Regions from separate parts of the Marinomonas sp. NPDC078689 genome, predicted to be linked through region 2. Evidence: predicted binding sites of a transcription regulator. Region 2 holds the regulator's gene; the other holds the start of a gene.

Evidence for each region. The regulator sigma-54, encoded in region 2, starts transcription at its own class of promoters, with help from an activator protein. The targets are predictions, from matches to a motif close to TGGCACNNNNNTTGCTNT.
Region 1: a site for sigma-54 is predicted at 1,652-1,669, ahead of glnK (P-II family nitrogen regulator). Genes of this name have one in related genera too.

What each region holds. Positions count from the first base shown of each region.
Region 1 is NZ_JBITUJ010000009.1:53,774-57,566, reverse strand. Features, by position in the region: gene ACIGBN_RS14385 (YifB family Mg chelatase-like AAA ATPase) at 1-504, opposite strand, end outside; gene ACIGBN_RS14380 (TIGR02450 family Trp-rich protein) at 651-869, shown strand; gene ACIGBN_RS14375 (accessory factor UbiK family protein) at 898-1,233, opposite strand; gene glnK (P-II family nitrogen regulator) at 1,726-2,064, shown strand; gene ACIGBN_RS14365 (ammonium transporter) at 2,104-3,369, shown strand; gene ACIGBN_RS14360 (bifunctional GNAT family N-acetyltransferase/carbon-nitrogen hydrolase family protein) at 3,576-3,793, shown strand, end outside.
Region 2 is NZ_JBITUJ010000002.1:81,345-85,137, forward strand. Features, by position in the region: gene lptB (LPS export ABC transporter ATP-binding protein) at 1-371, shown strand, start outside; gene ACIGBN_RS03540 (RNA polymerase factor sigma-54) at 447-1,925, shown strand; gene ACIGBN_RS03545 (PTS sugar transporter subunit IIA) at 1,944-2,393, shown strand; gene ACIGBN_RS03550 (HPr family phosphocarrier protein) at 2,404-2,673, shown strand; gene mgtE (magnesium transporter) at 2,682-3,793, shown strand, end outside.

The DNA.
Region 1 (3,793 bases), on a different contig from region 2:
TTTAAGAAGGTGTGCGGTGACTTGCGTTAAGCGGGAAGCAAACACAGAATCCCCGTCCACTAAGGCCGCTTCAGATTGGTTGTCTTCAGGCAAAATAAGCTGTCGACCCGCTTGCTGACAAGCAATAACAGAAGGCAGTAAACCAGGCACGCCACGAATATCGCCAGACAAAGCCAGTTCACCAATAAATTCAAAAGCCCGTAAGTTCACTTCGCCTAACTGTCCTGAAGCCGCCAATATACTGATGGCGATCGCCAAATCATAGCGGCCACCCTCTTTGGGCAGGTCTGCTGGGGCTAAATTAATGGTGATACGGCGGGTAGGAAACTCAAAACGGCTGTTAATGATGGCGCTGCGTACGCGGTCTTTTGATTCTCGCACGGCGGCTTCGGGCAAGCCCACTATATTGAGGGAAGGAAGGCCATTCGAGATATGGGTTTCCACTGTCACCAACGGTGATGCCACACCAACTCGGGCGCGGCCATAGATAGTTGCTAAGCTCACGATCACTCCTTGATCTTGTATAACATCGAGCAATCCAGCTCGACGATGGCGACGTATAACCAATAACTCACGTCTTATTTCTAGTTTTAGAAATACATTATGTCTGCGCGAACCTTCCATTCTGAGCGCTTAATAAGGGAATTTATATGCATCAAATTAACCCCAACAAATTGCTACTGTCTAAATGGACATCGACTTCACCCAAACAAAAAGAAAAACACTTCATTGTCACCAAGCTCATTAGAGATGAGCAAGACACCGTCATCGAATGCACCATTGAGGCGGTGTTAAGCCGTCAAGAGTACACCATTCCTTGGCGTAATCTGACCTCACCCGAACACTGGAAACAAGGCTGGCAACCCTAATATAAAGGCTCGCCAGACACGGTTGTGTTTATTTTTCGTCCGACGCTGTTTTGCTTATGTCGTCTTTGGGCGCTGCTTTCTTAGCAGGGGCTTTTTTCGCTGGCGCCTTTTTCGCAACTGACTCTGCCGCCGCTTGCTCTAATTCTTCAATGCGCGCTTCTAAAAGCCCTAAGCGCTCACGATATTTAACCAACATCGCAGCTTGCAGCTCGAACTCATCGCGCGTTACTAAATCCATTTTAGTCAGCGTATTTTTGGCAACCTGATGTAATTGCGCTTGAATTTCTTCTTTTGGCAACTTGCCTAGTATGTCGGCAGTTTGCTCTAACCCTGAGCCCAATTGCTTAATAAATTGATCGATCATGTGACCCTCTTACGTCATGCTATTTACGCCATAGTATAGAAGCCTGCACTATGTCTGTCTTGGGTAATCCATGCAATGTTACGATTAAATATCGCCACTAGACTGACTCATTTGGTCGTTATGCTTGGTTTTCGTGCAGTAAAAACCAAGAATCGCTCTTTTCTCCCCATGATATAGCGCGCGTCACCGCAAGTGACGGGCTTCCTCTCAGAGACTTTTCAGTGCAAGAGCAAACAGATAAGCCAAAATTCCCCACGACAACATGCCAACGCGAAAATAAATCGCACCAAATAAATGCAAAATAACAGCGCACCACCCCAACTAGATGCACCAAAAAAGATCGAAGGTGAATCTTTTTGCTTCCTCATTTTCAACACTTTACTGGCAAAGCCCTTATAACATAGGCACATCGGCGTTATGGCACGCATATTGAATAAGCTTTGATACCTGCGATACAGACAATAAGACAGACTTTTAAAGGAGACTGTGGGTATGAAGCTTATAACTGCCATCATCAAGCCATTTAAACTCGATGATGTTCGAGAAGCGCTTTCTGAAATCGGTGTACAAGGTATTACCGTAACAGAAGTGAAAGGGTTCGGACGTCAAAAAGGTCACACAGAACTTTACCGCGGTGCAGAATACGTTGTGGATTTTCTGCCTAAAGTAAAAATTGAACTTGCCATAGCTGACGACATGACCGACCAAGTGGTCGAAGCCATTTCGGGAGCCGCCAATACCGGCAAAATCGGCGACGGTAAAATCTTTATCGTTAACCTTGAACAAGCGGTTCGTATTCGTACCGGTGAAACTGGCGAAGACGCGGTTTAACACACGTTCGAATCTTATTAGCCTTTAGGGGGGCGAAACATGCAAGATCAAATTTTTCAATTACAATACGCAATGGATACCTTTTACTTCTTGGTGTGCGGCGCATTAGTTATGTGGATGGCAGCTGGGTTTGCCATGCTAGAAGCGGGTCTAGTCCGCTCTAAAAATACAACAGAAATTCTGACTAAGAACGTCGCATTGTTTGCGATTGCCTGCATCATGTACTTTGTTTGTGGTTACTCCATCATGTATGGCGGCACTTGGTTCCTAACGGGTATTCAAGATGTTGATACTGCGGCTACTCTAGCAGATTTCGCTGCTCGCGAAGGCGGTTTTGAAGGCGGTTCTATCTACTCAACAGCCTCTGACTTCTTCTTCCAAGTGGTGTTCGTTGCAACCGCTATGTCGATCGTATCTGGCGCCGTTGCTGAGCGTATGAAACTTTGGTCATTCCTTGTGTTTGCAGTCGTGATGACAGGCTTCATCTACCCAATGGAAGGTTCTTGGACTTGGGGCGGCAACGCTGTCTTCGGTATGTACAGCCTTGGCGACATTGGTTTCTCTGACTTTGCAGGTTCCGGTATTGTTCACTTGGCCGGCGCAGCTGCTGCACTTGCAGGTGTATTAGTACTAGGCGCTCGTAAAGGTAAATACGGTCCTAACGGTGAAGTACGTGCCATCCCTGGTGCTAACTTACCATTGGCGACACTTGGTACCTTCATCCTTTGGTTAGGTTGGTTCGGTTTCAACGGTGGTTCGGTTCTTAAACTTGGCGATATCGCCAGCGCAAACTCTGTCGCTATGGTGTTCTTGAATACCAACGCTGCGGCGGCTGGTGGTGCGGTTGCTGCCTTGCTACTTGGTCGTATCCTATTCGGTAAAGCCGATTTGACCATGCTATTAAACGGCGCATTGGCAGGCCTTGTCGCTATCACGGCGGAACCTTCTACGCCATCTGCATTGGGTGCAACCCTAATTGGTGCGGTGGGTGGTCTGATCGTTGTGGTTTCTATCCTGACCCTAGACAAACTGAAAATCGATGATCCAGTGGGTGCGATTTCCGTTCACGGTGTGGTTGGTATTTGGGGTCTATTAGCGGTTCCTCTAACTAACGATGGCGCTTCTTTCTTCGGCCAAATCGCCGGCGCGCTTACCATCTTTGTTTGGGTATTCTTTGCCAGCCTAATCGTATGGTTGATCATCAAAGCCATCATGGGTGTACGTGTTAGCGAAGAAGAAGAATACGAAGGTGTTGACCTTTCTGAATGTGGTATGGAAGCGTACCCTGAATTCAACAAAAGCTAAGCATTCTGGTAGCGCGCTATCTCGCACAACGCAGACGCGCTACTCAGACTCTTTGTTAAGCACATTTTCTTGCTAAAATAAAACCTCGCCACACGGCGGGGTTTTCTTTTTTCTGGTAAGCTATTTCTCACTTTCAAACACTTTCAAATCGGCCGCATTTCCCCGTCCTCAAATACGACGCTCTGCAGCACTAATAAGGAGTTACCATGTCTGAAGATATGCACTTAAAGATCCGTAATTTAACCAAAAGCGATTACGATCAAGTCAAAGAGCTGATGGATGGCGTCTACGATGACATTGGCGGTGCATGGCCTAAGTTTACTATCGACAAATTGATCACCGACTTTCCAGAAGGTCAGATTTGCCTAGAAGACCACGAAAAAATCGTCGGCATTGCCCTCTCGGTACAAGTGAGCTATCAGCG
Region 2 (3,793 bases):
AAGGCCTGTTAAACGAGTTTCATGTCACCCACATTCGCAGCAACTTAGGCATGGCACTCTCTGGCGGCGAACGTCGTCGCGTGGAAATAGCGCGTGCGCTTGCCATGAACCCCAAGTTCATCCTATTGGATGAACCTTTTGCTGGGGTTGACCCCATCTCGGTTGGCGACATTAAACTGATCATAAAACACCTGCAAGAAAGCGGCATTGGTGTTTTGATTACCGATCACAACGTACGCGAAACATTAGACATTTGCGACAAAGCCTATATCGTAGGCAATGGGAAAATAATCGCCTCAGGTGATGCTGATACCGTGATCAACAATGAGCAAGTAAAAAAGGTTTATTTAGGGGACGACTTCCGTCTATAGCCTCTTATCTTTGCAGCCGAAAGGGAGTAGTATGCATAACTCGTTCCAATTTCCTCTTATTAGAAGTGTTTCTTTATGAAGCAGTCTCTGCAATTAAAAATCGGTCAACAACTGACCATGACTCCCCAGCTGCAACAAGCCATTCGGTTGCTGCAGCTTTCTACGTTAGACCTGAAACAGGAAATCCATGAGTTTCTAGAATCCAATCCGCTTTTAGAAATTGATGATGAAGATTTTTCCCATTCAGAAGCGCCAACGAGAGAACAGGAAGAGGCAGCCAGTAAAAAAACCGAGGCGAACGCCAGTGAAGAAGCCCGCGTTGAGTCCGAGTGGACCGACAGTATTCCAGCAGAGCTCTCCATTGACAGCAATTGGGACGATACTTACCAAAATTCTGCCGCAGCAAGCGTCGGCTCCAGCAATAATTATGAAGGCGACAGTGACTACGAAAGTCGCAACGCCCCTGCTGAAAGCATTCAAGATCACTTGATCTGGCAACTTAACCTAACGCACATGTCAGATCGCGACATTGAAATCGCTTACGCCATCATTGAATGCGTGCAATCAGACGGCTATCTCAGTATTACGCCTGAAGATATTTGGGAATCGCTAACCAGCGAACTTGAAGATCTTGAGCTCGACGAAGTCATGGCAGTGCAACACAGACTACAACGCTTTGATCCTGCTGGCGCCTGTTCAACCGACTTACGCGATTGCCTATTAGTGCAATTAGAAGCCTTTCGCGACCACCCTCTTTATAAGAGTACCTACAACCTAGTCGATAACCATCTGGCTTTACTAGGCAACCGTGATTTTGCTCAATTAAGTCGCAAAACAAAGCTCAAAGAAGAGTCATTGAAGGAAGTGGTCGATCTGATTCAACAACTCAACCCACGACCAGGCTCTATTATTGATGCCGATGATACGGATTATGTTATTCCAGATGTCTCTGTCAAAAAGTGCAATGGGGTTTGGCAAGTTGAGCTAAATAACGACGCGTTACCGCCCGTCAAGATCAACGAAACTTATTCTGCGATGGCCGCAACAGCCTCCACCTCAGAAGACGTCACCTACATCAAAAACTCCTTGCAAGAAGCCAAGTGGTTTATGAAAAGCCTACAAAGCCGCAACGAGACCCTACTCAAAGTGGCCAGCTGTATCGTAAATCGCCAAATCGACTTCTTTGAACTTGGTGAAGAAGCCATGAAACCCATGGTACTTCACGATGTCGCGGAAGAAGTCGGCATGCACGAGTCCACCATTTCGCGTGTGACGACACAAAAGTACATGCACACACCAAAAGGTATTTTCGAGCTGAAGTACTTCTTCTCAAGCCACGTTAATACCGCTTCTGGTGGCGAATGCTCTTCGACAGCAATCAGAGCCATGATCAAAAAATTGGTGGTAGAAGAACCCGCCAAAAAGCCCTTGAGTGACAACAAGCTAGCCACTATTTTAGCGGACCAAGGCATACAAGTAGCACGACGAACTGTTGCAAAGTACCGTGAGGCAATGAACATTCCTCCTTCTAATGAACGAAAACGATTGATTTAATACGGACAACTACTTCTTATGCCATTAAAATCATTAATAAAAGCAGACCTTGTCTTTGCAAAACAAGACGTTGTGAGCAAAAAACGCATTCTTGAAAGCGTTGCCGATGTGGCTGCAAATCGTCTCCATTGTGACAAAGAAGCAATCTACGAAGCTTTACTTGGACGCGAAAAGCTAGGCAGCACCGGCATTGGTAATGGCATTGCCATTCCTCATTGTCGCCTAGAAAGCGCCAATCACACCGCTGTCGTTATTTTGTCGCTGCAATCTGCCATTGACTTTGATGCGGTCGACAGAAAACCAATCGATTTAGTTTTTGCGTTAATTGTGCCACCACAAGAATGTGACGCACACTTATCCACGCTGGCGGAAATTGCTGAACTGGCACAATCAGAAAAAGTGTTAAACACATTAAGAGAGGCCGAAACAAATGACGCCCTCTTTATTGCACTAGATTCATTACTATAAAGGAAAGAGTATGTTGGAAGAGTCTATCACCATCATTAACAAACTTGGCCTTCATGCGCGCGCAGCTGGCAAACTGGTAGAAACAACGTCTCGTTTCTCTTCTGACATCACCATTGAAAAAGATGGCCGCAACGTTGATGGTAAAAGCATCATGGCAATGATGATGTTGGCGGCTGGCAAAGGCACAGAGATCAAAATTAAAACCAACGGGGAAGATGAAGAGGAAGCCATCAAAGCGGTTATCACCTTGATCAATGATCGCTTCGGCGAAGACGAGTAAGGATCGCCATGCCAGAACAAACCACCTTAGCCCACCTTCAAACGGTCACCGACTCCCTTGAGTCCGGTGCCACCATGCAGATCCGTTATCTCCTTAACGGTGCACTACCTGCTCAAGATGTTGCCCGTTTACTGGAATCTTCCCCACCAAAAGAACGTAAATTACTTTGGGACCTAATCGATTCCAAAAATGAAGGGGATGTTCTTCAATACCTAAGCGAAGACATTGGCGTTCAATTCATGCGCAACATGAATACTGAGCGTCTCGTAGCCGTTTCCGAACACTTTGAAAGCGATGACCTTGCCGACCTTTTACAACACCTTCCAGAAACCGTTGTAAAAGAAGTACTGGCTTCCATGTCAAGCCAAGACAGGTTACGAGTAGAAGCCCTACTGAGCTACTCAGAAGACTCTGCTGGCGGCTTGATGAATACGGACACCATTACCATACGTCCGAACATCACAGTAGACATCGTTTTCCGCTACCTTCGTCGCCACAACAAACTTCCAGACATGACGGATAACCTACTGGTTGTTAGTCGCTCTGATCGACTGCTTGGCTCGCTGCCTCTCACCAAACTCTTGGTAGCCGATGTGAACGCCACCGTGCGCGACATCATGGAAACCGACAACACAGTGATAGACGCAGAAACGCCTGCCAGCGAAGTGGCACAACTGTTTGAAAAAATGGATCTGGTCTCGGCACCGGTTATTGACAGCAAAACCAGAAAATTATTAGGCCGCATCACCATTGATGACGTGGTCGATGTTATCCGCGATGAAGCGGAGCACTCCATGCTCAGCATGGCAGGCCTAGACGATGATGAAGACACCTTCTCCCCCATCTTAAAAACCACCAGACGACGCGCCGTTTGGCTAGGCATCAACCTAATTACCGCCTTCATTGCTTCCTATGTGATTGGGCTATTCCAGCACACACTTGATCAAGTGGTCGCGCTGGCCATTTTAATGCCCATCGTTGCCAGCATGGGCGGCATAGCAGGCTCTCAGGTACTTACCTTGGTTATTCGTGGTATCGCCTTAAATCAAATCGGTGCCACCAACACAAGATGGCTTTTAAACCGCGAATTGATCGTCGGTTTGCTAAATGGCATACTTTG